One region of the Pseudoalteromonas luteoviolacea genome, then DNA from elsewhere that is predicted to be linked to it. Evidence: predicted binding sites of a transcription regulator. Region 1 holds the regulator's gene; each other region holds the start of a gene.
The links. Region 1 encodes sigma-54, which starts transcription at its own class of promoters, with help from an activator protein. Its sites were predicted from a motif close to GTTGGCACGNNNNTNGNNT; they were not measured.
Positions count from the first base shown of each region.

Region 2: flgJ (flagellar assembly peptidoglycan hydrolase FlgJ) is a predicted target of sigma-54. The motif match lies at 5,075-5,093, and genes of this name have one in related genera.
Region 3: fliE (flagellar hook-basal body complex protein FliE) is a predicted target of sigma-54. The motif match lies at 1,525-1,543, and genes of this name have one in related genera.
Region 4: S4054249_RS00890 (TorF family putative porin) is a predicted target of sigma-54. The motif match lies at 2,545-2,563, and genes of this name have one in related genera.

Region 1 is NZ_CP015411.1:4,420,141-4,427,656, reverse strand. It holds gene mgtE (magnesium transporter) at 1-683, opposite strand, end outside; gene S4054249_RS19080 (HPr family phosphocarrier protein) at 993-1,271, opposite strand; gene rapZ (RNase adapter RapZ) at 1,268-2,113, opposite strand; gene ptsN (PTS IIA-like nitrogen regulatory protein PtsN) at 2,126-2,581, opposite strand; gene hpf (ribosome hibernation promoting factor) at 2,584-2,871, opposite strand; gene S4054249_RS19060 (RNA polymerase factor sigma-54) at 2,898-4,409, opposite strand; gene lptB (LPS export ABC transporter ATP-binding protein) at 4,451-5,176, opposite strand; gene lptA (lipopolysaccharide transport periplasmic protein LptA) at 5,173-5,706, opposite strand; gene lptC (LPS export ABC transporter periplasmic protein LptC) at 5,693-6,244, opposite strand; gene kdsC (3-deoxy-manno-octulosonate-8-phosphatase KdsC) at 6,241-6,792, opposite strand; gene S4054249_RS19035 (KpsF/GutQ family sugar-phosphate isomerase) at 6,794-7,516, opposite strand, start outside.
Region 2 is NZ_CP015411.1:1,405,602-1,413,117, forward strand. It holds gene S4054249_RS06090 (flagellar hook assembly protein FlgD) at 1-150, shown strand, start outside; gene flgE (flagellar hook protein FlgE) at 189-1,541, shown strand; gene S4054249_RS06100 (flagellar basal body rod protein FlgF) at 1,653-2,417, shown strand; gene flgG (flagellar basal-body rod protein FlgG) at 2,436-3,224, shown strand; gene flgH (flagellar basal body L-ring protein FlgH) at 3,241-3,921, shown strand; gene S4054249_RS06115 (flagellar basal body P-ring protein FlgI) at 3,933-5,027, shown strand; gene flgJ (flagellar assembly peptidoglycan hydrolase FlgJ) at 5,134-6,126, shown strand; gene flgK (flagellar hook-associated protein FlgK) at 6,128-7,516, shown strand, end outside.
Region 3 is NZ_CP015411.1:1,456,319-1,463,834, reverse strand. It holds gene fliF (flagellar basal-body MS-ring/collar protein FliF) at 1-1,129, opposite strand, end outside; gene fliE (flagellar hook-basal body complex protein FliE) at 1,155-1,490, opposite strand; gene S4054249_RS06360 (sigma-54-dependent transcriptional regulator) at 1,646-3,055, opposite strand; gene S4054249_RS06355 (sensor histidine kinase) at 3,052-4,158, opposite strand; gene S4054249_RS06350 (DNA-3-methyladenine glycosylase I) at 4,422-5,039, shown strand; gene S4054249_RS06345 (sigma-54 dependent transcriptional regulator) at 5,046-6,482, opposite strand; gene S4054249_RS06340 (flagellin) at 6,633-7,424, opposite strand.
Region 4 is NZ_CP015411.1:214,217-221,732, reverse strand. It holds gene S4054249_RS00900 (AsmA family protein) at 1-774, opposite strand, end outside; gene S4054249_RS00895 (hypothetical protein) at 1,218-2,384, shown strand; gene S4054249_RS00890 (TorF family putative porin) at 2,661-3,347, shown strand; gene purT (formate-dependent phosphoribosylglycinamide formyltransferase) at 3,396-4,583, opposite strand; gene S4054249_RS00880 (non-ribosomal peptide synthetase) at 4,738-7,516, shown strand, end outside.

The DNA.
Region 1 (7,516 bases):
TCGAATAGTTGCGCGACTTCACTCTCAGGCATAGTAACGGGAATGGTTTCTCGTTCTTCATTCATAAGCTCTTGAACGAGCTTGTCAGGTGGGTTGGTTAATAAAATGCCAATTGATAAAGACCCCAAAAAGCGGTTTTCTTTATCTACGACATAGAGGTCGTCAGTACCTTGCGGTAACTCTTCTTTTAGCCTTAAGTATCTTAATACGACATCCAAACTGACATCAGGACGAATGGTGATGGTATCGCCATTCATTAACGCGCCGGCAGAGCCTTCATTGTAAGATAAAGCGAGCGTAGCACGTGCCCGATCTTGGCTGTCCATTGCGCTAATGACGTCTTGATAGATGGGCACAGGTAAGCTTCTGAGCACTTCTCCCAGGTCATCATCATCCATATCTTCAGTGGCTGCCGCGATAAGTTCCGGCTCCATCTTGGCAATAATACTTAATCGGACGTCTTCTGATAGTTCTTCGAGTACATCACCTTGTATATCTGGGTCAACTAATTGCCAGAGTGTCGTCCTTATTTTGTGTGGTGAGGACTCGAGTAAAAGTGCGGTGTCACAAGGAGGGATCTCAGCAAGTGTTTGTCTAACTTGAACAAACTGTCCACTGTTTATTGCTTTGGTTACTTGTTGTAATTGTTCCAGTGTATAGTCTTGTTCAAAAACGTCAGGCATAGGCTTCCAAATTTCAAATTAAAGAAAACATGATAGTGAGTTATGAGCCGTTATAGGAGGCTACTTTGTTTTATTTAGTGCTTTTCTAGCGTGTAACTAAGGCCTTCCAGTAAACTGATCTTTATCTCGGTTGCATGCTCTATTGAAGCTGAAGACCTTCAATTATTGCTACATATAATAGTGTAATAGAAAAAATTATATAATGATTATAGCTGCTTAATTTAAATGTAACTTATGACATTTTAGTGTAATCACAGGCATCCTGTGCATAGAAAGTATTGTAATGGCAATTAAGATAGCGCCTATACGCTATTCGTCCTCATGGAATTTATTTTCTATAAGGTTTCCTATTGCTATTAGGGCATCATGCGCATCTGGACCTGTACACGTGACTTTAACTTCTTTGCCTTGACTACTTTCTAACAGAAGTAAAGCGAGTACGCTATCACCTGGCGCACTTTTTTCTCCTTGATAGAGTGTAATATCCGCATCGAACTGGGTGGAGAGTTGTGCCAATACCGTTGCAGCTCTTGCATGTAATCCCAATTTATTCTTTATTAGAAAAAGGCCTTGATGCGATTGAGTCATTGTTCTTGCTCTCGGTGGCGAATTTTCACATTAGAATGTGTTCTTTGAAAACGCTCACCAAGAGTTTGAGCTAAGTAAACTGAGCGGTGTTGGCCACCGGTACATCCAATAGCAATCGTTAAATAGCTGCGATTATTGCGCTCTAAATGGGGGAGCCAAGTTTGCATAAATGTCTGAATTTGCCATATAAATTTTTGTACTATGCTATGGCTAGATAAATAGTCGACAACTGGTTGGTCTAAACCCGTTAACGGCTTTAGCTCAGGCTCCCAATGTGGGTTGGGTAAAAAACGTGCATCAAAAACGTAGTCAGCCTCTTTTGGAATACCATGTTTAAAGCCAAAAGATTCGAATGTGATTATTAGCTGTTTGTCTTTTTGACCCAATATTTTCTCACGAACACTTTCAGCTAATTGATGCACACTTAAATCCGTTGTATCTATGGTTACATCGGCTCGTCGGATCAATACTTCGAGCAAATTCTTTTCTTGTTTAATAGCTAAATCAAGCGGAAGGTCATTTAATGACAGGGGGTGTAATCGGCGAGTTTCTGAAAAACGCTTAATCAGTGTTTGGTCGTCACAGTCTAGATAAAATACCTGTGGCTTCGCAAATCCAGGTAAGTACTCTAAAATATCGTGAAATTCTTGTTGTTCTTTTGGTAGGTTTCTCACGTCGATACTGACGGCGATTTTGTTATAACTGTCAGAAACACTGCGAACCAATGCAGGTAAGAGATTGACCGGAATATTATCAGCGCAGTAATAACCTAAGTCTTCCAATACTCTTAATGCAACAGATTTACCTGAGCCAGAACGGCCACTGATAATTATGAGCTCCACGGTTAATTCCTATTATTTATCAAACTCAACAAGGACTTGGTAAAGCTCGTTGTCGTTACTCGCTTGCCTAAGTCGCTTACAAAAATGTTTATCATTTAGTTTACCAGCGATACTTGCTAAGGTCTCTAAATGTTGTTTATTTTCACCATCTGGTACGATGAGTGCTACAAATATGTCTACACTGCGATCATCATAAGCGTCAAAAGGAATAGCCTGTTGATTTACGAGTAAAATGGCAACAACGTCATTGAGACCTGATAACCGGCCATGGGGAATAGCAATGCCTTTACCTATGCCTGTGCTACCTAATTTTTCGCGATTGAGGAGAGCTTCAAGAATATCGTGCTGATTGGCGTTTGGAATTTTTTGTTGAGCCAGTTCACTGATATATTGGAGTATTCTTTTTTTACTATTAAAAAGGACCGCAGCTTTGCTACAGTCCTCGGAAATTAGTGTGCTAAGTTTCATGATTAGTGTCGAGTTAGCTTCTCTTTATGTTTAATGACTTGCCTATCCAGTTTATCAATTAAGCCGTCTATGGCTGCGTACATGTCTCTATGTTCTGTTGAAGCGAAAAGCTCGCCTCCATTAACATGTAACGTCGCTTCTGCTTTTTGTATGAGTTTCTCGACATCTAAGATTACATGTACATTGTTTATGTGATCAAAATGCCTTTCTAGCTTCGCAAACTTACTTGTTACGTAGTCTCTTAATGAATCGGTAATTTCTACATGGCGACCAGTTAAATTTAGTTGCATAAGCATTTTTCCTTCTTTTGTTACGTCTAAATCAAGCTTTTACGTTGATTAGACGGTGGAATAGCCAAAGACTCTCGGTATTTGGCAATAGTACGTCTTGCCACCTTAATACCTTGATCTGCTAATACATCTGCAATTTTACTATCACTTAAAGGCTTAGCTGAGTTTTCTGCAGCGATTAGCTTTTTGATGAGCGCTCGAATTGCTGTCGAAGAGCATTCACCACCGTTCTCGGTACTAACATGGCTCGAGAAGAAGTATTTCAATTCATAAATGCCGCGAGGCGTGTGCATATATTTTTGCGTTGTTACCCGAGAAATTGTCGACTCGTGCATATCAACCATTTCAGCAACATCATTGAGTACCATAGGTCTCATTGCCTCAGGGCCATGTTCAAAGAATGCCTGTTGTTGTTGAACAATGCAATTAGTAACTTTCATTAAAGTTTCATTTCTGCTTTCTAAGCTTTTAATAAACCATTTGGCTTCTTGTAAATGTGAGCGAATAAACTGACTGTCACTGCTGGATTTTACCGAGCGTGACATCGCTGCATAGTGATCATTCACTCTGATTTTAGGCATCGAATCAGGGTTTAGTTCAACGACCCAGCGACCTTTTATCTTTTTAACAGAGACATCAGGTATCACATAATCAGCCTCTTCTTGCACAATACTGGCAGCTGGCTTGGGGTTTAAACTGTGAATTAACGTCATCACTTCTTTAAGCTCGCCTTCTTTGAGCTTTGTTTTCTTCATGATAGTACGATAATCACGATTTGCTAATAGATCGATGTGCTCATCAATGACCTGTTTAGTTTGCTCGAGCCAAGGAGTATCAGATGCAAACTGATTTAATTGAACAATCAGGCATTCCTGAAGGCTGCGAGCGGCGATACCAACAGGATCAAACAGTTGAATCCGCTTCAATACGGCTTCAATTTCATCGAGCTCAATAAGCTCTTGGTCATTGTCTTTGTTTAAGCTCTCTAGAATATCCTCACAAGAGACGGTTAAAATACCTGAATCATCAACCCCCTCAACAATAGACAGCGCAATAAGTCGGTCTGTCGCACTAAAAGGTGTTAATTCTAATTGCCACATCAAATACTCTTGAAGGCTTTCGGTTGTTTGACCTTGATAGACACTTTCATCTTCAGGCATAGGCCCAGACGAGCTTACAGGCGCAGCGCTGATATATTCATCCCATGTGACATCCATTGCCATCTCATCACTGAGTGTCTCTTTATTGAGTGCCGTGTCTGTGTCTTGCTCATAATCACTGAGCTGCGTTTCTACCTGTTCTTCAGTATTTGATTCCGATTTATCCGTTGTTTGTGCCTGTTCATGGGTTTTATCTAGACCATTTTCAAAAGACTCTTGTTCGTTTTCTTCTACTTCCAATAAAGGATTGCTGTCCAGTGCTTCTTGAATTTCTTGCTGGAGGTCTAATGTGCTCAGTTGCAGCAAGCGGATTGCTTGTTGCAATTGTGGTGTCATTGTTAATTGCTGCCCCATGCGCAGCTGTAGCGATTGCCTCATGTATCTCTAACAATCCTTTTCGTTGTTACGCTTGTTCTTAACTATAGCCTGAATTGTTCGCCTAAGTAGACATCTCGAACGGTTTGATCCGCTAAAACATGTTCAGGGCTACCTGAAGCAATTAATTCGCCATGGGAAACAATATATGCCTTCTCACATACATCTAATGTTTCACGTACATTGTGATCTGTGATCAAAACGCCGATCCCACGGTTTTTTAAATGCTCAATAATTTTCTTTATATCTAACACTGAAATGGGATCAACGCCAGCAAAAGGCTCATCTAATAGAATAAATTTTGGATCAGCGGCTAAAGCGCGAGCAATTTCAACGCGACGACGCTCACCACCAGAGAGTGCCATACCTAAGCTTGAACGAATATGTTGAATGTTAAATTCATCAAGTAATTCATTTAATATTCTTTCGCGTTCAATCTTGTTGAGGTCTTTTCTCGTTTCAAGGATCGCCATTAAATTTTGATAGACGGTTAACTTTCTAAAGATTGAAGATTCTTGTGGTAAATAACCAATACCTAAACGGGCTCTGCTGTGCATTGGCAGTAGCGTAATGTCCTGCTCGTCAATATGAATAGCGCCCTTATCGCTGGGGACTAGGCCGACAATCATATAAAACGTAGTTGTTTTACCGGCACCATTTGGGCCCAGTAAACCAACAATGCTACCTGCTTCAACACTTAGCTCAACATTCTTTACTACTTGCCTGCCTTTGTAACTTTTGGCCAGTGCCGTCGCTTTTAGTGTACTCACTGTGGCTCCTTGGTTCCGTCTTGCTCTTTTTCAACTGGGAGTAAAACAGTTCTTACACGTTTACCTTCTTCATTTGCCTTTTGCGCACTAATTAATTGCTTTTCCATATCATAGAGGATCTCTTGGGCAGAAATCTTCTGACCGGATTGACTAATTTCTGCATTACCTTTGATGGTCAATAATCGATTCGCGACGTCGTAGCGGACCTCATTTGCACTGGCTTTCAATAAACTACCGTCAGTTTGTCGTTCTTGGAAAATTGCCGGAGAGCCTGTTGCTACTAATAATTGTTTGTTTTCGCCGAGGTCTTCTCTGCGGTGCACCTCAAGTCTGTCGGCAAAAATTTTTCTTTGGCCATGAATAATTTCTACGTTTTCTTCAAAAACGCCAATATTAGTTTGTAGTTGCGCTTGTTGTTTTCCCGAACTGATGATGACTTGCTCAGGGTTATTATTAGCGAACACGCTTGGCGAAAGTAGCCCTATGGCACAAGTTAATAGTATGGTTGCACTTAATTTATTGCTTATCATAAATCGTTTCAGTGTGGTTGATTAGTTCAATAACCTCAATATTGAGATCGGCGATTAGCCCTTTACCTGTAATGGTTACATTAGGCCCTGTTATGATCACGGGTTGTTCTGAGCGCATCATCCGGTTCGTAATTTCAAGCCGGAGGTTGTCTGCATCTATGTGCGTGATCATAGCTGCATCATTTAAATTGGTTGCTTTAACATTGCCTTCTAAAATCAAAGTATCATTTTCATACAAAGTCGCTTCATTGGCAGTGAGCTGCCAATTGTGCTGTCCATTATGTAAAACAAAAATGGGTACTTCAAAGTGGCTGAATCCAAGCTCCTGATATAGCTCCATTCTTTGTGCTGTGATCTGATAACTCAATTGCCCGTTTTCGGCAAAGGAGGTTTGTTTCAAATCAATAGCAACATAGTCCGGTTTGGCAATTGTCTCTTCAGGTTGTGCAGGCTGCTCTGTTTGGGTCAAAAATGGATACCATAGCCACAACATAGTTGCACTGAACAATACGAGTAAAATCACCCGTAAATTAGTCATGTACTGCTTCCTTTAGAGAGAAGCTCATTGCCTTGGCTGAGCATAAGTAAGTCTGTTAACTCTCTTACCGCGCCAAATCCACCTGGCATTAAGGTTGTATAATGAGCCAGGTTTTTTACCAGTGGGTGCGCATCTGCTACGGCCACAGCGAAACCGACCTGTTGCATGACAGGGATATCTGGGCCATCATCACCGATATATGCAATTTGCTCATCAGTTAAATTTAAATTATTTTTTAATTCTTCATAAGCTTGGACTTTATCTTCTTGGCCTTGATAAATGTGGTTCACATTTAAGCTAGTCATACGTTGCTTAACAATTTCTGAATGTCGACCTGTAATGACGGCGACTTCAACACCGGTTTCAATTAGTGCTTTTATGCCAAAGCCATCTTTGGTGTTGAATGCTTTCAGCTCTTCCCCTTGATTTCCAAGATAGATCCGACCGTCTGAAAACACACCATCAATATCGCAAATTAGCAGTTTAATTGCCTTGGCTTTGTCATTGACCTGTACTGAGATTTGTTGATAAAGCTCACTAAATTGCATTTTAAATCACTCCTGCGCGCAATAAATCTTGAGTATTGAGTGCCCCAATTGGGTGTTTGTTCTCGTCAATGACAATGAGGCCATTTATCCGTTTCTTTTCCATGATATTAAGCGCTTCAGCTGCTAGCATATCTGAAAATGCTGTAGTACAACAAATAGTCATAACGGAATCAATAGTATCGTTATGTAGATCGACTTTTTGCTCAATAACGCGACGTAAATCACCGTCAGTAAATAAACCGCAAAGTTGCTTGTGTTCATTAATAATAGCTGTCATACCAAGTCCTTTGGCTGACATTTCAAATAATGCATCTTTGATTGAACTACCTGCAGGTGTCACTGGGACATCTGTGCCCTTGTGCATTATATCGTCTAAGGTCAGCAATAACCTTTTGCCCAAGCTGCCGCCTGGGTGGGAAAGGGCAAAATCATCAGCAGTGAACCCTCTAGCTTCGAGTAGGGCAACCGCGAGTGCATCACCCATAACCAGTGTAGCTGTGGTACTGGCTGTTGGCGCTAAACCAAGAGGGCAGGCTTCTTGTGATACTTTAATACAAAGGTGAATATCAGCCTGCTGCGCCATAGTTGAATTGGAATTACCCGTCATACTAATGACTTGTGCGCCAATTCTTTTGATCACTGGAATAATGCCGACTACTTCGCCTGTTTCACCTGAATTAGAGATGAGCAAGACCACATCATCGGCTGTTATCATGCCCAAGTC
Region 2 (7,516 bases), 1.9 Mb from region 1:
GCTGAAGGGCAGTTAAACGGTAAGTTTGAGTCTTTGCCTACAGCGACTTTTAGAAATATTGATAGTGTCAATGTCAATGGCTCTCAGGGCATTGTCATTAATACTAAAGCTGGTGCAGTTAGACTATCTGACGTTGCAGAGATAGCTTAATCAAAAGATTTAACCTTCATTTATAGAGGTATTAGAGTATGAGTTTTAATATTGCTTTAACAGGATTAGCTGCAGCCCAAAAAGATTTGGACACCACAGCTAACAACATTGCGAACGTAAATACGACAGGTTTTAAAGAGTCTCGAGCAGAGTTTGCTTCGGTATATGCTTCGTCAGTGTTTAGTGCTGGTAAGACCAAAAACGGTGATGGTGTGTCTACGACGATGGTTGCTCAGCAGTTCCACCAAGGTTCATTGAACTTTACACAAAACTCACTTGACCTTGCTATTACAGGTGAGGGTTACTTTGCAACAAGTGAAGATTTAGGCAGCCAAGATTATACGTTCACTCGTGCAGGTGCATTTAAGCTGAACAAAGATAACTTTATTGTGGATGCAAACGGTAACTTTCTTCAGGGCTTCCCTGTTGATCCAAGTACAGGTGATACAACTTCGGTGAGTTTAAGTACATCGTCGCCACTGCAGATACCGGACGCATCAGGTTCTCCTCGTGCCACGACAAATGTTTATTCATCATTTAACTTAGATTCAACAGCGACGGCACCAACCATTGCATTTGATCCAGATACAACGGCATCTTATAACAGCTCAACGTCGACGACAGTGTACGACTCTTTGGGTGAACCACATACTTTACAGTTGTTCTTCCGTAAAGAAGATCCTGCAACTGATGCAAATGAGTGGCAGGTTTATGCAACGTTAGGTGGCAAGCCATTTGATGCAAATGGTAGCGAAATTGTTGCCCCTGCAGCCATAACGCCTATTACGGAGTTTGGATTTAATGCACAAGGTTTTCCGGCACATACTGGCGCTGCAGAAACAGCTAATACGGGCACAACCTTTAACTCATTGAATTTAACCGCAGCTAATGTATCAGGGTTATTAACCAATGGTGCAACCTTTCCATCTGATATTCAATTGAACTGGCGTGATGAAGCCAATACAACCAATAAACTACCGACGCAGTTTGCCAGCCGTTTTGAAGTGAAAGCACTGGATCAGGATGGCGCGACAACGGGTCGACTAGCAGGTATTGATATTGGTTCTGATGGTAAAATTGTGGCGTCTTACAGTAACGGTGACTCTACTTTCTTAGGCCAGGTTGCGATGGTAAGGTTCTCAAATTCACAAGGTTTGACGGAAGCTGGTAATACAGGGTGGAAGAAAAGTCTAACCTCTGGGGAGCCTATTGCAGGTGAACCTGGTTCAGGTACTCTAGGTACTATCAATTCATCGGCGTTAGAGCAATCTAATGTAAACTTAACGAATGAGTTAGTTGATTTGATCAGTGCACAAAGAAACTTCCAAGCAAACTCCCGTGCACTTGAAGTTAACTCAACACTTCAGCAGAACATTCTTCAGATCCGATAGGATAAACCACTTCTATAAAAGCCGCTTTTGCGGCTTTTTTATTTTTTGACACTCACTCTGGCACTAATATTGCTTTTATCACCATATATTGAACAGTTTTAGGTCGTTCTCATGGATAAAATGCTCTATGTCGCCATGTCAGGTGCTAAACAAAGCTTACGTGGCGTAGCGCTCAAAGCTAATAACTTAGCTAATGCTAATACCACAGGCTTCAAGGCTGACTTTGCTCAGGCTCGCTCTATGCAGGCGTTTGGAGAAGGTTTGCCTACACGTGTGTTTGCCATGCAAGAACGCCCAGGTACAAATATGTTAAGCGGCGCGGTTGCAGAAACAGGTCGTGATTTAGACATCGCGGTTGATGAGAAATCGTGGATCAGTGTTATGGATGCCAGTGGTGAAGAGGCATATACAAAAGTAGGTACGCTTAACATTACTAGTGACGGCGCGTTGGTTACTAGTCATGGTCGTCAATTAATTGGCGAAGGGGGTCCAATTATATTGCCTTTACCTATCGATAAAGTGGTATTTAGTGATGATGGCTCTATTCAAGTTCGCCCGCAGGGGGCTCCCGCGAATTTCTTAGAAACCGTTGATCGGCTAAAAATAATTACCGCTGATAATAATCAACTTGAGAAAGGCAACGATGGTTTATTTAGACCACAAGAAGATCAGTTAGATGATGGTCATTGTGGTTTTTGCGAAGTATCTCCAACGGCAAAAGTGATGAGTGGTTATTTAGAAATGTCTAATGTTAATCCTGTTCATGAGATGGTGGATTTAATTAATCACCAAAGACAGTTTGAGATGCAAATTAAGTTAATGAAGTCAGCAGAAGAAATCGACGAGCGACACACTTCGCTCCTGCGCATAGTATAAGAGAGTGAGGTAAAGATTATGAATCCAGCATTGTGGATAAGTAAAACTGGGCTTGATGCTCAACAGACTGATATTTCGGTCATTTCCAATAACTTGGCTAACGCCAGTACTGTTGGTTACAAAAAGAGTAGAGCGATTTTTGAAGATTTGCTTTATCAAAATATCAATCAGCCAGGTGGTCGTTCATCTCAGGATACAGAGCTGCCGTCGGGTTTGATGCTTGGTGCAGGTTCGAAAGTGGTTGCGAACCAAAAGAACTTTTCTCAAGGGAATATGATAAGCACGGAAAACTCTTTGGATTGGATGATCCAAGGGCCGGGCTTTTTTGAGATCCAAATGCCTGATGGGACGATTGCGTACTCAAGAAATGGCCAGTTCACCACAGATGAAACCGGCCGTGTAGTCACATCTGGCGCAGGCTTTCCTGTTCAACCAGAAATGACGGTTCCGGACAATGCAAATTCCATCACTATCTCTCAAGATGGGGAAGTGTCGGTCAGTATTAATGGTCAAGCTGAGAACACTGTCATCGGTCAGCTTGTGATCAGTGACTTTATTAATCCATCTGGTCTAGAGCCGATAGGTCAAAACTTATACACAGAAACAGCGGTTAGTGGTGCGCCAGTGCAGGGTAACCCAGGTGTTGAAGGCCTTGGTTCTATGGTACAGGGTGCACTTGAAACATCCAACGTAAATGTGACCGAAGAGCTGGTCAATCTCATTGAGACCCAGCGTGTTTATGAAATGAACTCAAAAGTAATTAAGTCTGTTGACGAAATGCTGAGTTACATCAATCAACAACTGTAATAGGGTAGGACAGATCATGCGTAAATGTATTTTAGTCTTTGCGTTGGGCTTTAGCCTAAGTGGATGCATGTCTACGGAAAATAGTAACGTTGTAAGAGATGATCCTTATTACGCTCCTATGTATCCTGAAACGGAAGCTGAACCTGTTGTATCGACGGGGTCATTATTCAATTCATATTCGAATGATCTGTACTCAGATAAAAAAGCAGTCAGAGTAGGTGATATTATTACTGTGGTATTGAGGGAGTCTACTCAAGCCTCAAAAGCTGCTAACTCGAAACTAGATAAAGATAGCGAAGTAAATGTTGACCCATTCCTTGGTTTGGGCAATGTACCTGTAAATATTGGTGGAGATGCCATTCAACTGGATATGGGCGCAAACTCCTCTTATCAGGGTGATGCTCAGGCCAACCAGTCAAATAGTTTGTTTGGTAACATCTCAGTCAATGTTATGCGTGTATTACCAAACGGTAACTTAGTGATCCGCGGAGAAAAGTGGTTAACATTGAATACTGGGGAAGAGTTTATCCGACTTGAAGGCTTAGTAAGACCGCAAGACGTGTCTTATGAAAACGAAGTACAATCTAATCGAATTGCTAATGCTCGGATCCAATACTCTGGTAAAGGTCAAACGCAAGAAGTTCAGAGTGCAGGTTGGCTAACTAAATTCTTCATGAGCACATTGATGCCATTTTAAGGAAGTAGATCATGCGTATTCTGCAAACTCTTATTTTAATTTTTACATTGGCGGCCTCACTTAGTGTAAGTGCTGAGCGAATTAAGGATGTCAGTGTGGTGGAAGGAGTGAGAAGTAACCAACTGATAGGCTATGGTTTGGTGGTTGGTCTGCCGGGGACAGGTGAGCAAAGCCGGTTTACAGAGCAAAGCTTTAAAGCAATGTTGAACAGCTTTGGGATCACTTTACCTGGTAACCTGAAACCAAAAATCAAAAATGTCGCAGCCGTGGCCGTGCATGCGGATTTACCACCTTTTGTAAAACCTGGGCAAAGTATTGATGTCACAGTGTCTTCTATTGGCAGTGCAGGTAGCTTAAGAGGTGGGACATTGTTGCAAACGTTTTTGAAAGGTGTCGATGGTAATGTATATGCGATTGCGCAAGGTAGTATGATCGTTGGTGGACTAGGTGCTGAGGGCTTGGACGGAAGCCGAGTTGTAATAAACACACCAACCGTTGGCCGGATCCCCAATGGAGGGATGGTGGAACGTGCAGTAAAAAGTCCATTTACACAGGGCGACCATATTACGTTTAATCTTAACCGTCCTGATTTCACAACAGCTAAACGTTTAGCCGATACAATCAATGGGTTAGTTGGACCAAACAGTGCGAGTGCTTTAGATGCAGCCTCTGTCCGAGTTATTGCGCCGCGAGATCCGTCACAGCGTGTGGCATATTTATCTACACTTGAAAACCTTGAGTTTAAGCCTGCTGATACGTCAGCCAAAATTATCGTCAACTCTAGAACTGGCACTATTGTGATTGGTAAAGATGTGAAATTACAACCAGCAGCGATTACGCACGGTGGACTGACAGTGACAATTGCGGAGCAGACAAACGTATCACAACCTCAGCCTTTAACTGAAGCGGATGCTGTAGTGACAAGGCAAAGTATTGTCGATGTAGATCAAGACGATTCTCGAGCATTTGTTTTCGATCCTGGCAGTAGTCTAGATGATTTGGTTCGCGCAATTAATGCTGTCGGTGCGGCACCTGGCGATTTGATGGCGATATTGGAAGCACTCAAAGAAGCAGGTGCCATACATGGTCAATTAGTTGTCATATAGTGTTCTATTTATATTCAATAAGTTAGCCTCATATTTATGAGGCTTTTTTTGGCTTAATAATTGCATTAATAGTTATATCCCTTTTTTAACGACGTGTTTTTGAACCATGAATACTGATCCGACACATAATCAAAGCTTTTTTGATTTAAACAACCTTAACTCATTGAGACAAGATGCGTTAAAAAGTGCTGGTGATGGTGATGCATCAAAGCAAGCGCTAAAAAAGGCTGCACAGCAGTTTGAATCAATCTTCACGCAAATGCTGTTAACGAGTATGCGTAAAGCCAATGAAGCTTTTGAAGACAAAGATAGCCCATTTAACTCGAGTAGCGTGAAGTTCTATCGTGATATGCATGACCAGCAAATGGCGCTAGAACTATCAAATAAAGGCAGCTTAGGGCTTGCAGACTTAATAGTACAGCAATTATCTCCACAAAAAGATGGATATATGCCGTCCTCAGTAATACGCACAGGTGCAGAAATCCAAAGCGATAAAATCGCTAATGGCGAAGCCCAACAAAAAAGATCCTCTGAACCACTCAAATTAGACGAACCAGCTGCACAAGAGGTCGCTCAACCAGAATTTGCTGAGCCTCAGAGCTTTGAAAGTCCTGAAGAATTTATAAATACGCTGTGGAATTACGCGAAATCTGCCGCTGAAAAAATTGGCTTAAACCCCGCTGTAATGGTCGCTCAAGCCGCTTTAGAAACTGGCTGGGGAAAACATGTAATCTCGAAACCAGATGGCAATAGCAGTTTTAACTTATTTAATATCAAAGCGGATAGCCGCTGGACAGGAGACAGTGCCAGTAAAATGACACTCGAATTTGAACAGGGCTTGCCTGTTAAAAAACAAGCAAATTTCCGAGCATATGAATCTTTGAAAGACAGCTTCAGTGATTATGTGGACTTTTTGCAGTCGAACCCTCGTTATGAGGAAGCACTCAAAAAAGCCTCTAAGCCAAGTGAATACTTAGATGCATTGCAACAAGCAGGTTATGCAACTGACCCTAACTATGCGAACAAAATTAAAAATGTGTTAGGTGGAAGTCATTTCCAATCAGCTGTGTCTTCATTTATACGTCAAGGAGTAAACTAAGATGTCTTTTAATTTAATGAACATTGGCACCTCTGGCGTTAGAGCAAGCAGTGAACTGTTGCAAACGACCAGTAAAAACATAGCAAACCTAAATACGGTGGGCTACATTCGAGAGCGTACTGAACATGCAACCATGGTTGGGAATCAGGTTGGTCGTGGAGAAACGGTTCGTTTATTAAATGAATTTGCCCAAAAACAATTGTATAGAGACATCTCGAGTCAGTCTTATTATAACCAGTTTGTGACTGAATCTAGTCGAGTGGACACTTTGTTTGGGGAAGACTCCAATAATTTAAACTCCAGTATTAACTCCCTGTTTAACAACTTGCAAGAAGCAATGAACTTGCCCTCTTCTACAGTTACACGCTCATTATTTCTAACAGATGCGCAAAATATGATTGATCAAATGGATCGATTGTCAGGCATTGTGTTTGATCAAAATAATATTGTGAACGAGCAGTTGGCGATTTATTCACAAGAAGCAAATAACCTAATTCAAAAAATTAGCGATCTCAATGGTCAGGTTGGTGCACTTAACGCAAACCCGGATAACGACAATGCAAACTCGGTACTAAATGAGCGAGATCAGGCAATTAAAGATCTGTCTGAATTGGTAGATATCGAAACATTAGATGGTTCTAACGGTGAAAAGTTGGTGTTTTTAGGATCTGGGCAATCGGTTGTAATGGAAAATGGTACCTTTAACCTGTTTTCATTAGATGGCGATCCGGATCCAAATAAAAAGGAACTTAAACTAGATATCACGGAAGGTGCCGCTATCGCATTAGAAGTAGATCAAACCAAATTACAGGGTAAAATTGGTGGGCTTTTAGCATTTAGGGATGAAATTTTAATCCCTGCCCAAAATCAGCTTGGACAAATTGCGCTTTCTTTAGCTGATGCCTTTAACCAGCAGAACAAGCTGGGTATGGATCTTGATGGTAATTTGGGGGGTAATATATTTACCATCCCGACGACAGCTGGTTTTCCGCATAGTAGTAACACCAGCACTACTCAGTTAGCTGCAACATTGGAGCCTGGTCAAGGTAAACAGATCCCTGCTACAGACTTTAGAGTGACTTATAATGCAGGTAATGTAACCATTGCAGCAATTGATGCTCAAGGTAATACCATTGGTAATGCAACAACGGTTCCTTACACTGCACCTTTAAACTCTCAAACGGTCACGCCTACTGGCGCAGAGTTATATGGTTTACAAATTAATTTTACCGACGTGAGTGGCGCAGCTGCGCTACCAAACAACGGAGATATTTTTGATATTAAGTTAAACTCTGCGGCTGCCAGTACCCTTGCTTTGGCAACGGATAGACCAGAGTCACTTGCTTTAGCATCTCCTATCCGTACCGAGTCTTCAGTAAATAACGTCAGC
Region 3 (7,516 bases), 1.9 Mb from region 1:
GACGCTTATGAGAAATCGTCGTATCAAGTTCATAGTTACGCGTCGCCTCTCTTTGTGAGCGACTTGGAGTAGTTCCTTTACCACTGCCACCTGCACCAGCTATTTCAGGAATATTAGAATCCATTGGCGGCTGATTAGTTAATGCACCTGGAATTCCTGCGGTGATCCCGCCAATATTGTTTTCTTCAAAGGTTGTTTCGCTGCGTACAGCAGGTAAGTCTGGGTTAAAGCGCTTGTGCGTCTCTTCAACCGCACTAAAGTCCATTGTCAAATCAACTTGAGCAGTGAAGTTACCTAACCCCACAACAGGGATCATAATGCTGTCAATTTTCGATAAATATTCAGACTCACGTTTGCGCTCAATTTCATATTCTTTGCGAGAACGTGCAGCTAAAGAGTCTTGAGAACCTGAATTTAATAAACGACCATTTTGATCAGTTACAGTAACCCGTGATGGCTCAAGCCCTTGCACCGCTGACGCGACAATATCTACTATTGAGTCAACTTCCTCACCATCGAGTGTGCGACCACGTTTCATGGTTAACACAACTGTTGCAGAAGGCTTTTTCTCACGACGAGCAAATACATTTTCTTTTGGAATCGCTAGTAGCACTTTGGCTCTGTTAATATCTTGAAGTTCTTCTATCGTGCGTGCTAGTTGCTGTTCTCGGCTGTGCTTTAACCTTTCTCTTTCGAGACGCTGGCTCACGCCAAAACCCATATCTTGCATCAAAATATCTGTGCCAGAGGTCGGTGACTGAGTAAACCCATCACGTGCCATTTTTAATTTGATATCTTGATAATCGGTTTCTGCAACCATGACGGTATTACCGTCTAATTCATACTCAATTTTTTGCGCATCTAGGAAATCCAAAGTCTGAACGAGTTCATCCGTTGGATATTGACCAAGCGGTCGCATATCAGGCTGACGAGCCCAAATAATGATGAAAATAGCAATTGCCAAACAAATTGCCAGTGCGATCACGAGCGTAACTTGACGCAGCATATCAACGCCACTCAATGCGCTAAAATAACCAGACTTTTGCTCTTGCTGGGTATCTGCGCCTTCAGCTACTGCACCTGCTTGGCCGTCTGAAAGTGCTAGATCTGTCGTTTGATTTGTAGCCACAGTTACTCTCCAATCTTCTCTTCAATTACACCGGCATGCTCATAATGTCTTTATAAGCTTCGACAAGTTTGTTACGAACTTGTACGGTTGCTTCAAAGGCCACAGATGATTTGTTTTTCGCAATCATTGCCTCGGCAAGAGAAACACTACGATCGCCCATTTCCACTGCCGTCACTTTAGATTTTGTATCTCTTTGTAAATCTGCAACCGTGTTAAGAGCGTTTTGCAAAATATCGCCGAACTGCGCGCTAGAAGTTGCAGCACTTTCTTGAATTGGCAATTTAGCCTGTGGTTGAACTCTACCGGCCTGAGATGCCATTGACTGCATTTCTTGGTATAAACTGGTGTTTTGAATTTTCATGTTGCTCACCCTGTCAATTCTGATACAAGGTATAATGCACCATTCATGCCAACTTTAAATTATTTATAATCAATAGCTTATCAACAAATTGGAGAGGACGTTTTTTTGACAGGTTATAAAGCAACCAGAATAATTCTGGTTGCTTTATTAAAAAGTTAAGCGGGTACAGGCAAACCTAAATCTCGCATCTTAGCAAGTTTATATCTGAGCGTTCTTGGACTGATCCCAAGTATTTCAGCAACATCTTTACGCTTACCATTGCAACGGGTGAGTGTATCCAAAATAATTTGATGCTCTTTATCTTGTAGCTCTTCCTTATAACTCATGCTATCACTCTGATTCATTGAGGCAGCCTCGGCAGCAGGTTCAGAATGATATGGAGAAGCATCAAGCTCAACTGGGGTTGGAGTAAATGCAGACTCACTAACCATTTCAATTGGTGTCAAGTTTTCAATAAAAATATCAGCATCAGATACTTGGCCACCCTGTTGTAGTATTAGGGCACGTTGAACGACATTATCTAATTCTCGTACATTGCCCGGCCATGCATGTTGTAACAGCTTTTGCTGAGCAGCAGTAGTGAGCGACGGCACAGGTTGACTAGACTTCTGACAATGCCTTTCAATTAAATGTTTAGCCAAAGGTACAATGTCTGCTGCCCTGTCTTTTAGTGGTAGCCACGTCAATGGAAAGACGTTCAATCGATAATACAAATCTTCACGGAATTTACCTTCGGCGACAGCATCTTTTAAATCTCGGTTACTGGTTGCCAAAACTCTGACATCTAGCTCAATCGTTTTTCTACCACCAAGTCGCTCTACTTCCCGCTCTTGCAATACACGGAGCAACTTCGCTTGTAAGCCAAGATCCATTTCCGTGATCTCGTCCAGCAAAATAGTCCCTTTTTGTGCTTGTTCGAATTTACCCGGGCAAGCTTGGATCGCGCCAGTAAAAGCACCTTTTTCATAACCAAATAAAGTCGCTTCTAACATATTTTCAGGAATAGCAGCGCAGTTAATCGCGACGAAAGGCTCATTTTTACGCTCAGAGCTATCGTGGATATAGCGTGCCAACACTTCTTTACCTGAACCACTGGGACCTAAAACCATAACACTGGCATCGGACAGTGCCACTTTTTTGGCAAGGTTCAATAACTGAAGGCTTTTTGCATCTGCAACAATAGGACCATCAGTTTCTTTTTCTTTTTCCGGCATGTATCGGCTAACCATATTGAGTAGCACCTCTGGCGCAAATGGCTTTGCCATGTAGTCAATCGCCCCCAAGCGCATAGCTTCAACAGCATCGTCAATGGTGGCATATGCCGTCATCATTAATACCGGTAAATTTGGAAAGTTCAATTTGATACTTTTGAGCAGATCTATACCACTCATTTGGCCCATTTGAACGTCACTGACAACGAGTGAGAAACTTTGCTGCTTAAGCAATATCATGGCTTGTTCAGCGCTATCAGCCTCAACACAATCAATGCCAGCAAGCTCTAGAGTGTCCAATAGTGCTTCACGTAAACCTGCGTCATCTTCAACGACTAGAATTTTATTGCTCATACAACCTCCTGAAGTTGAGTATGTTGAGATATGGGTAACAGCATACTAAAGCATGCTCCTCCGTTTGACGTATTGTTTACTTCAACACGTCCTTTATGCGAGTTTGCCACTGAACTAACAACCGCTAACCCCAGTCCAGTGCCTTGTGATTTAGTAGTAAAGAAAGGTTCAAATAATTTATCTGCCAAGCTCATATCAACCCCTGGTCCGTTGTCACAAACCGAAATACGAACATGATCTTCTTTGTCACGCACAGCGCTTAAGGTAATGAGTGCACCAGAGCCTATCACCTGTACGCTGTTGTGGATCAAGTTTTGAACTGCGCTGGCGAGTGCTGTCTTGTTACCAATAATTTCAATGTCAGGATCTGGTAAGATAACATCCAGCTGAGCATTATGGAGTGATACCATGGCATCGGCTCCAGCCTTCACTTCATTAAGAAGTTGCTGCATAGAAACTTGTTCAATCACTTGCTGTTCGCCACTTTTGGCAAATAGCAGCATATCATTAACTTGATTCTCAAGGTCTTTCAGTCGCGACATCAGTTTATTGTGAAACTTTTCTCGGGACTTAGTTGGTAAGTTCTCACTACCCAAGTTAGCACCATAAAGCATAGCGGCAGAGAGAGGTGTTCTGACTTGGTGTGCAAGTGATGCCACCATTTTTCCAAGTGCACTTAAGCGCTGCATATGTGCAACACGCGCTTGCAATCGACGCGTCTCGGTCAAGTCAGTCATCAAAATTAACTGACCAGGTTCAGGTGTAAGCGCGGTGATTTCCAGCTTAATTAAGCGCCCATCCCGCAACGACACTTCATGACCGTCATCTTGTTGCGGACTAAAAGAACGCTGAATTATGTTAAACCACTTTTCACCCTCAAGCGGTTCACCCAACATATCTTTAGCAATTTGGTTTGCTTTGGCAATCATGCCTTGCCCATCTAAAACAACGATGCCTGCGGGCATAGTATCAACCAAATGGCTCAACCAGCTTGCTTGCTGTCGCAAGTCGCTCAGCTCACCAATATACGCTTCTTGCAGCAAGCAAGGGTTAAAATGGTTTTCTGGCACAAATTGTGGATTTATCACTTTCGCTAACGCCATGACACTACTCTCATGAATCTTCCTAGCATGAATAAAGCAAATGACGTGCCAGATTTATTTTTCAATTTTTACAATAACTTACTATTGATTTTAAGCAGACAAAACTTTGACACACGTATTATAGGTACTCTCCAAGCTCTTATTTCATGTAAAATACAAAAATGCTAAACGTGCGCTAACGAGTACAGTTAAACCTTGATTTTAACTACTCAATGTAAGATAAATGCTTATACCTTTATGACACTCTATCTAGGAGCATATTTATGTGCAAAAGATGCTTATGGCTTGATGAGAGTAAACCTGATTATGTTGCATACCATGACCAAGAGTGGGGCGTACCCGTCTGGGACGATAACAAGCTATTTGAATTTATTACCCTCGAATCGGCACAAGCTGGATTGAGCTGGTATACCATCTTAAAAAAGCGCGCAAATTATAGAGCCGCTTTTAAAGAGTTTGATGTGCAGAAAGTCGCAAATATGTCAGAGCGAGATGTCGAGACACTGATGGAAAATAAAGGAATTGTGCGTAATAGAGCCAAAATATTGGCCACCATTAACAATGCACAGCGCTTTATTGAAGTACAAGCGACCTATGGTAGCTTTGCTAAATATCAGTGGGCATTCGTAAATTTCAAGCCCATCATCAATGACATTAAAAGCAAAGAGGACTACCCTGCCACCAGTGAAATAAGCGAAAAGTTTGCCAAAGACTTAAAAAAGAAAGGGTTTAAATTTTTAGGACCCACTACAGTTTATGCGCATATGCAGGCTTCTGGGATGGTTAATGATCATGATAACGACTGCCACGCCAAGCAGCCGCTAATTGACCTGTTGGCTACGCTAAACATAGCCGATGAACTAAACAATGCGTGTGGTTAATCTGACCTAATCTCTGTTGAGATTATACTTCTTCATTTTTTCCACAAGTGTTGTGCGCCTTACACCCAATATTTCCGCGGCTCGTGCCACCACGTAATCGTATCGCTCCAATGCTTGAGTTATAAGGCTAACCTCTAAATCTGCTAAGTAATCTTTTAATTCGATCCCCTCATCAGGCAGTAAACCAAGCATAGGTTGCTCAGGCGCTATGATCTCCTCTTCCTCCTCAAAATCACTAAAACCTTCACTAAACAAGTCATTGAAGGCATCTCTTTCCATAAGTTCTTCAGGATATTCAGGCTCAAAAGCTTCCACTTCAATATAACGATACTTTGTTGGTAAATCTGTAACATCAACCAATTTGTCAGGAAACATAATCGCCATTCGTTCTACCAAGTTAGCCAACTCACGTATATTTCCAGGCCATGCATGTGACTTAAGGCTCTCAACCGCTCTATCAGTGAACTTCACGCCTTTATTACCTTGCTCTGTTACTCGACGAAGTAACTCTTTTAACAACAAAGGAATATCATCAACACGCTGACTCAAAGACGGATTTTCTATTGGAAAAACATTAAGACGATAAAATAAGTCTTCTCGAAACTTACCTTCTTCTATCATCTCTTCAAGATTGCGGTGCGTTGCAGCAATAACACGGACATTCGCCTGAATAGGCTTGGTTCCACCAACTCGCTCATAGCTGCGCTCTTGTAAAACACGCAATAGCTTAACTTGCATTTGTAGTGGCATATCGCCAATTTCATCTAAAAATAGGGTGCCATTTTGAGCAAGTTCAAAGCGCCCTTTTCTCGCAGAAATAGCGCCTGTAAATGCGCCTTTTTCATGGCCAAACAACTCACTCTCAAGTAGCTCTCCAGGTATCGCGCCACAATTTACTGGTACAAACGGGCCATCCGAACGATTTGAAAGCAAATGAACATTACGAGCTACAACTTCCTTACCTGTTCCTGACTCACCTAAAATCAGGACATTGGCATCCGTTTGTGCAACTTGTGAAATAAGGAAGCGAACTTCTTTGACTGCATCCGTATCCCCAACAAGGCCATCAAATGACTTCGCATCTCTACCTTGCTCCGTTTGACCCGGTAATAAGCTTAAATACTGCTGACAGTCATGTAACAATTGCATTGTCACATCGTGGCTAAATGGTTCTGTGATCAACCCAATTACATTTGCCAGGGATAACAAAGGTCTTAGCGTCTCTCCGACTAGTATAAACGGCTGCGCAGGCAGGCTTTTTATGTGGCGCTCATGATCCAATCCGTCGAGTGCACCCAATACGACTTTGCATTCTTGATATTTTTTGACCAACTCAGGGGAAAAGTCAGATTCAGCAACCACGCATGCTGGTTGCCCACAAAATGACAACGCGGCAGCTAGTCCAGAAGCGCGATTATTGTTGTTATCGATGATCAGTATCATTTGGACTGGATCCGAGAGTATTTATAAGTCTATGAGTATGATTGTAAGGGAGTATCTTAGGGATGCAATACCTAAGTGGCAAATTATTGACGTAAACGCCAAATAAATGCCACGGAGTATGTTTTTAATCAATACAATAGTATTAATTTATTACTGAAGGAGGTTTAGCACGGATGACGCAGATTGATTTGCTTGTCCTCTCAAAGCTACAGACGTTTGCGACAGAATATCATTTGCTGTTCTTTGTGCTGCTGCTTGTGCGAAGTCAGTATCTGCGATACGACTTTGGCTTTCTGCAATTCTGTCACTCTGGTTGCCTAACCCTCTTATGGTGCTATCCAACGTATTTTCAAACGCACCTAACTGAGATCGTTGAGTATTAACATCTTTAGCGACCTGATCTGCTGCTGTAATGGCAGCTTGCGCCCCCGCCTGCGTCGAAATATCAACACTTAAAATACCAGCCGCTACAGTGCCGTCTGTCGGAGTAAAGCTTTGAGTAGTGTTAGCATCAGGGCCTACTTGAAAACTTGCCTGCTCCCCATCAAATAACGGGTCACCACCAAATGTCGTGTTCTCAAATGTCTCTGTAATTTGAGTTTGTAGCTGAGATACTTCATCTTGCAAAGCTTGCCTATCACTGTCACTCAAAGCACCACTTCCCGCTTGAATTGACAATTCTCTGATACGACTCACCGCATCATTCACACCAGATAATGCAGAATCAGCTGTCTGAGAGTAAGAAATACCATCGTAGGCATTACGGATAGATTGATTGTAGCCTTCTTGCTGAGACGTTAAACGATTAATAATTTGTAATGCCGCAGCATCATCAGCTGCTGAGTTTACCTTTTTACCGGTAGCAAGCTGCTGGTTTAATTTATTATTCGCTTGCTCTGTCTTATTAAAGAAAGAGTTACTCGGTGAATTAATCTGTAACATGACACCTTCCTCCGCAATACTAATAACCTTAGTCTACGCCTATTAGTGCAAAAAGTCACCTAAAGCCTAAAATTCACCTGCCCTCTCTCGTT
Region 4 (7,516 bases), 700 kb from region 1:
CGAAAGCGCGCCTTCGAACAACTGACCTTGATTAAGTACACTGCCATTAAAATCAATATTCACCAACTCATTGCTAAGCTTTTTAGTGAATTTGAAATCTTCACTTTGAATCGCTTTTGCTGGCGTATCTACGCTTAATTCAAGGTCAAAGCGCTGTCCTTGAAAAGTAACTTGGCCTTGCACTGAAAGAGATTGATATAATGAAGGAAGCGCTACGCTCAATGATAAATCACTCAGTTCTTCTTTCGTGCCGCCCTGATTATCTACATAAGTGAGTGATCCGCCATAAATTGCTACTTCCCCCAAGGCAATATCAAATCCATCTGGTAAGGTGACTGGACCTGAACTTACTTCACTCGTTGATGTGCTTGATGATGTCGATGTTGCACCAAATAACTGCCAATTTGGCTTGCCTGTTGAATCTACTTCCAACAAAATTTGGGGATTTTGAATGACGAATCGCTCTAGCTTAAAGTCACCTGACAGCAAAGACCCCCATGGAATATGTATAGCTAACTGCTCCATTTCAAGCATATGTGGTGCATTGCCCGTTGGCATGTTATCAAAGGTCACTTGGTTAAGCTTAATATTCAGCTCTGGCAAAATCGATAATTCACTATCACCTGCGATCGTCAGCTTTCGGCCTGTGGTCTTCTCAACTTGAGTCGTGAGCTGTGACACTATCGTTTCAGTTGGGATCAACATAGGTGCCACAACTATCAACACCACTATGAATATCAGTAAACCTACTACACCTTTTAATATTGCCTTCATCATCCATCCTTCCAGAGAAATAATTATCTATGCATTATGATAGCGAGGCCGATAAAAAACCACAAAGCTGCACAGAGGCTAAATGATATTTAGACTAAATAAATATCAACTTAACGTTTTATAGAATCATTTCATAGCTTACCAGAAAAACCTTAAACATCTGTTTTATATAATTAAAAAAAACATTAAATGGCCAATTACCGTAAATTACATCCAAGCCTAGGGGCGACTATAAACAGGAAAGACCAAGGCACTAATCTCGCTTTTTCTCGTAAGATACGCACAAGAAAAAAAACATCTTAAACCAAAGAATAAAAAAGACGCAAAAACCACATTGCAACTGAGCTAGAACTCGGTATGATCCTCGCCCTTGCAAGTTTAACGATACGTTCGCTAAACTGAATAGTCTAGATTTCAACCTAACCTTGGAGTACTCACGCAGCATGAAAAAGTTGCTCATTTCACCGTCAAATATGGCTTTGGGCGAACAAGAAAGTCAGATTTACCAAAACATCTTAAAACAATCTACTGAGATCAGCCTGAACCTGATGGCAGTTAAAGTAGAGAATCACCCAGAGGACTTCCTGGGTTGGTGTTATGAGTTACTCGATGTGGCTAAAAACCGAATCAATTTTGACCTACTGGATGACCACCAGCTACCAACCGTTAAAAAACTCCAAGACATGCTAATTTCAGCTATCAGCTTTTTACAAGTTAAAACGCTCAGAATTGCACCTTGGCCTGTGGTCAGTGAGTTCATCGCTCAGCGCAGTGACGTGTTAGTGCTGGATGAGCAATTAAAACTATTGGATTACATTGCTACACTGCGTAATAGCAAACTGCAAGATATGATTGTAGAGGATCGCCTAGCCTTTGCTGGTAAACATACAGCAAAACATGATACCAGCGTTTATCAGTTTGATGTCGAATGGTTTGCTTCTACAAAAAGTGCAAAAGGGTTCCATCAACAATTTGCTGATCTGCCAAGTGCTTTTGATGATGCATTAGCCCATATTCCACTCGAAGGTCCAGTCACATTAGAGCACTATCAAGGGTTTACCATTGCATTTCTCAGCGCTTTCAATGGCAGCGAAGAAAAGCCGACGCTTGCACCCGCAACGCGCCTACTAGCTATGCGCCGCCCTGATGTGTTTACACCTATCAGCAACAATCGCCTAGATGCCCTTTGTCAAGCTTTGGGGATCACTCGCTTAAACAACCGTGATTTTGAACGCTACTGGCAAGACATAGTACAAACAATTGCTAAAATGTCATGGTTTGCAATGGCAAGTGGCAGCAATGAACTTGAGGCAAAGTTGGCTGGCATCAAAGCGCTCTTACCTGTGCTATTTTATTATGCCGATGAAGATATGGCCACGTCATCAAATTACTATAAACTGCTGCACAAGCCAAAACGTACATCTAGCGGCTCTGGTACTAAATCTGTGCGCCGAAGCAAAGAGTCTGCCGAAACGCTAGTTGATAGAGCGCTCAATGATGAATCTATGCCTGAACATATTCGCGCCAAACGTGACTCAATCATTGCTGAAGTCGAAAAAGGCAGAAGCGTTGATGAAACCATTCAGTTAATGCGTACCATATTTGGCTAATGGTATAACGCACAGCCTGCATACTATCGGTGCAGGCTGATATAATCCGCACCATAGATGTGCACACCTCGAAAATCCTCCCCTTAATAACTTTATTATCAATAAAATTTATTACATTTCATTTCAATCACCTAAACTAAATTCCAGTCAATGCGCCTAAATTGGCGCGCAGTTTGCGATTGCTTAAACACCTCTGAGACTTGGTCTATCGCTGACTGTGTCCAGCGGACATTCGTTTTAAAAATACGATTTATTCTGTGCCATATAGGAACCATTATGACAAACAAAGCAACTTTCTTATTGTGTACGTATGCAGCGCTCCTTTCTACCCACGCTATGTCAGCCAGTGAACACTCTGTCTCCGCCAATGCCGCTGCCAGTTCAAATTACTTTTGGCGTGGTATTACCCAATCTGATGATGCCGCAGCCGTATCAGGCGGTATTGACTATAGCCACGATTCTGGATTTTATATGGGCACTTGGGCCTCCAATGTCGATTTTGGTGACGCATCCAGCACCAGTTACGAATTAGATTTTTACCTCGGTTTTAGTGGCGAGGTAAAGGCACTGAGCTATGATATTGGCTATATTCACTACGCTTATCCAGATGCAGCAGGTGATATAGATTTTGGTGAAGTCTATGGCGCACTCGGGTGGCGCAATGTCAGTTTAAAAGTGAGTTATATGACACATGCGCAATCAGATAGCAGCACCGAAGAAGACATGCTATACGTCGAACTGAGTGCCGCTTTCCCTGTTTTCAAAGATGCTGAGCTGGGCTTGCATATTGGCAATTCCAGTGGTGATACCGTCATGGAATGGACAGGAGAAGATGACAGCTATATGGATTATGGCGTCAGCCTGAATAAAGATGCTTATACATTCGGCTTAGTAAAAACCGACCTTGATGCCGATGACGACCTCAAAGTCTATGTGAGCTACGCCATCGATTTTGAGTTATAGATTTAATTTGCTGCAAAACTTGGGGCCATAAGGCCCTATTTCACACCACTAAACGGTATATTCAACCGCACCGCTGACACGCTTTGCTTTTTCTACCGCTTCATCCACACTATTATCTCGTGCCAATGCCACCCCCATGCGTCTGACACCTTGAACCTGCGGTTTACCAAACAAGCGGATATCGGTATTGGCTTCTGCCAATGCTTGCCCTAAATTGCCAAATTGTACTTGATCAGACTCACCTTCAACAAGGATAACACTGGATGCAGAAGGACCATGAAAGTGAATCGTAGGAATTGGCAAACCAAGCACAGCACGCGCATGCAACGCAAACTCACTCAAATCTTGGGAAATCAAGGTCACCATGCCAGTATCATGTGGACGCGGAGAGACTTCACTAAAATAGACCTCGTCGCCTTTAATAAATAACTCAACCCCAAACAAACCGCGACCACCGAGTGCCTCAGTAATTTTGCTAGCAATGTCTTTACTGCGTGCCAATGCCAGTTCGCTCATTGCCTGCGGCTGCCAACTTTGCTGATAGTCTCCACCGGCTTGTACATGTCCAATTGGTGCACAAAAGCTAGTACCCTGACTGTGGCGTATGGTCAGTAAAGTGATTTCATAATCAAAATCCACAAACCCCTCTACAATGACACGCCCTTGCCCCGCTCGACCACCTTGCTGTGCGTATTCCCACGCAGATTCAATATCACCCAGTGTTTTTACCACACTTTGTCCTTTACCCGATGAGCTCATGATCGGCTTCACTACACAGGGCATACCAATGTGTTCAATGGCTGCACGAAAGTCGTCGATGCTATCAACAAATTGATAAGGAGAAGTCGCTATTTTTAATTCTTCAGCTGCTAATCGACGGATCCCCTCACGATTCATGGTGAGCTGTGTTGCTTTTGCTGTTGGTACAACCGTAAAGCCTTCAGCCTCTAATTCAACCAGTGTATCTGTGGCGATCGCCTCAATTTCTGGCACTATGTAATCAGGCTGTTCTGCGCGAATCACCTCTGCTAACCGCTCACCATCCAGCATAGAGAGCGTATAGCTTCTGTCTGCAACTTGCATGGCTGGCGCATTGTCATAGCGATCTAACACGATGACTTCTGCCCCTAATCGCTTAAATTCAATCACTGTTTCCTTACCTAGCTCACCGCCACCACAAAACAGGATTTTACATGCCGTTGGAGAAAAAGGGGTTCCCAAAGGAGTAATACGCATAAAGATTCCTTTTGATTAACATAATTTGATTATTTATCAAGTGAAAATACGTGTTTTTTTCAAAAAATGAGAAAGAAACACTTCAAAAAACACACATTAAAAACACAATTGCAACATAGTGTAGCGCTGGCGTTAATTAAATTGAAGGATTACCATGATGACAGCACGCATATCAATTCATAACAGCGATCACCCTCAAGCTATTTTAAAACATGCTTTCTCAGCATACGCAAATAATGTTGCCTTAATTTTTGGCGAAGACCAAGTAAGCTATCAAGAGCTTGAAATTCAAGTTGAAAGAGTTGCTGCTAATATTCAACAACATGCTCAAGAGAATCCATCCGAGTCACCTTATGTGGCACTATATCTTGAGCGTGGTATTGATATGGTAATCGGTATTTTAGCTGCTATCCAATCAGGGAAGGGCTATATCCCCATCTCGACTGAAGCCCCGACCTCTCGTTGTCAATTTATTATTGAAGACAGTCAACCCGCTTTAATTTTGACGCATAGTAAATTTCAAAATGCAGCGTTATTTAACGATTACCCAACCGTATCAATTGAGTCTCCAAGTACACAAGCGTTTACCCCTACACACTCAGCTATGTCTGATATCGCTTATGTCATTTATACCTCAGGTACAACTGGTAATCCGAAAGGGGTCGAAATCCCCTATCAGAATTTATTATATTTAGCGGAAGCACAGATCAACCGCTTTGGTATTGATAAAATCGAACGTGCACTCATGTTTGCATCCTATATCTTTGATGCCAGTGTATTTGAGTTGATCACCCAGCTGATGCTAGGTCAGACAGTTTACATTGCCAATGAAGAGCAACGTCATGACGCGACAGCTCTGGGAGAGCTTCTTGCCAACAACGCGATTCAATTTGCTAGTATCCCCCCCGCCTTATTGGCATTAATGGATTTAAAACATCTGCACACATTAAAAACATTAGTCGTTGCAGGTGAGACCCCTAACCTTGATATGCTAAAGCGACTATCAAAAGTCACACGCATTTTTAATGGCTACGGACCTACAGAATATACGGTAGGTACGTGCGCCAATGAATACTCAGACAGTCATTCTGAATTCAATATTGGTAAGCCATTTGTTCATACACGACTTTATTTACTCAATGATCAGCTCGATGCGGTCGATGATGGAGAAAGTGGTGAGTTATATATTAGTGGCGCAGGCATCGCCAAAGGCTATTTAAATCGACCTGATTTAACTCAAGCACGTTTTATCGACAATCCATTTTATCAAGCAGACATAGATCCTCCTCACTTTGCAAAACTCTACAAATCTGGTGATTTAGCCCGATTCGATGGCGAGGACTATCACTTTATCGGTCGCAATGACAGCCAGGTTAAACTTCGAGGATTTCGCATTGAGCTAGGGGAAATTGAGCAAGTAATTGCACAACATGACGCCGTTAAACTCGTAAGCTGTCAGGTTGTAAAGCATACTAATACAAAGTTTTTAGTTGCTTTTGTCGTTACTCATGAAGCACCTGATAACACCCTTGCTAAACGCATCAATGATATCGTCACCAGTACACTGCCCGACTATATGGTACCAGACCACTATCAGTATCTAAATGCTCTGCCCATGACAGAAAACGGCAAAGTTGATGCTCACGCTCTTTCAAACTCTGAGTTGACGACGATGCAACCTGTAAACCATGTCGACCTTGATTTATCTCAGCAAGCATTTTTGGCACAATTTCAGTCTTTCTGCTTGCCCGGATTAGAGTGGGAGCAAGACTTTTTTCAACAAGGCGGTGATTCGCTCTCTGTTATCAACTTAAGTAACCAACTCTTCCAACAATTAAATATCAGTGTACCCGCCGCGCTCATTTACCGTCACCGCAGTGCAGGGCAGGTATGGCAAGCTCTACAATCGCAAAAATTTGAAACCATAGCCTTGCCAAAGCGCCATGAAAAACTCGAACATGCGATCCCACTTTCCTTGCAGCAACGCGCTATTTGGTTCCTAGCAAAGGCAGATCCGAGTGATAAAGCATATCATGCAAAATGCACCACCACATTTACTGGGCAATTAGATGTGCCTGCAATGCAGGGCGCAATTCAAGATGTTGTGGACAATCACGCGGTTTTTCGCACCTACTATGATTTGCATGAACCAATCCAGTATATAGAGCCAAATTACAAACAAGATGTTCCCTACTTCGACTTTAGTGAATACTCCGAGTCCGTGGCTCTTGAGCATGTCGATAAGCTTGTAAATGGTGAAATGAATGATATTTTTGCGATAAACCAGCTTCCACTGGCACGTTTTGCCATTGTTAGAACACATCAAGAAAAATATGTCTTAATCCATATCGAGCATCATCTAGTGCATGACGGGTGGTCGTCTAATATCTTTATTAACCACCTATTCAGTTGCTACAAACAGCGCTTAAATGGTGCAGACAAAGCCACGTTGCCTGAAATTACACAGTATGCTGATTACGCAGCTTATCAACATGACTGGTTGAGCTCTGAACAAGCATCTCAACAACGTCAGTTTTGGAAAGAACAATTAAAAGATGCACCGGGGCGCATTAACCTGCCTGTTTCTCGTCTAGGAGATACTCCGACTGAACGAGGCAGAGCACATCGCGTCAAATTACCTCGAGCATTGTGGAATGACTTAAAATCTTACAGTCAACAAAATCAGGTGACGCCTTTTTCTATTGCATTGGCAGCACTTAATATCGTCTTGTCTCGCTTCAGTGGCGATCAAGATATTTGTGTCGGCTCAGGGGTAGCTAACCGCAGCTACACCAATGTCGAAAACACCATAGGGATGCTAGTGAGCACCGTAGTTGCACGCGTCAAGCAAAGCGCAGAAATGAGTATCAACTCACTCGTGCAACATTGCTTCGAAGTCAGTAATGATATGCTGGCAAATCAAACTCTGCCTT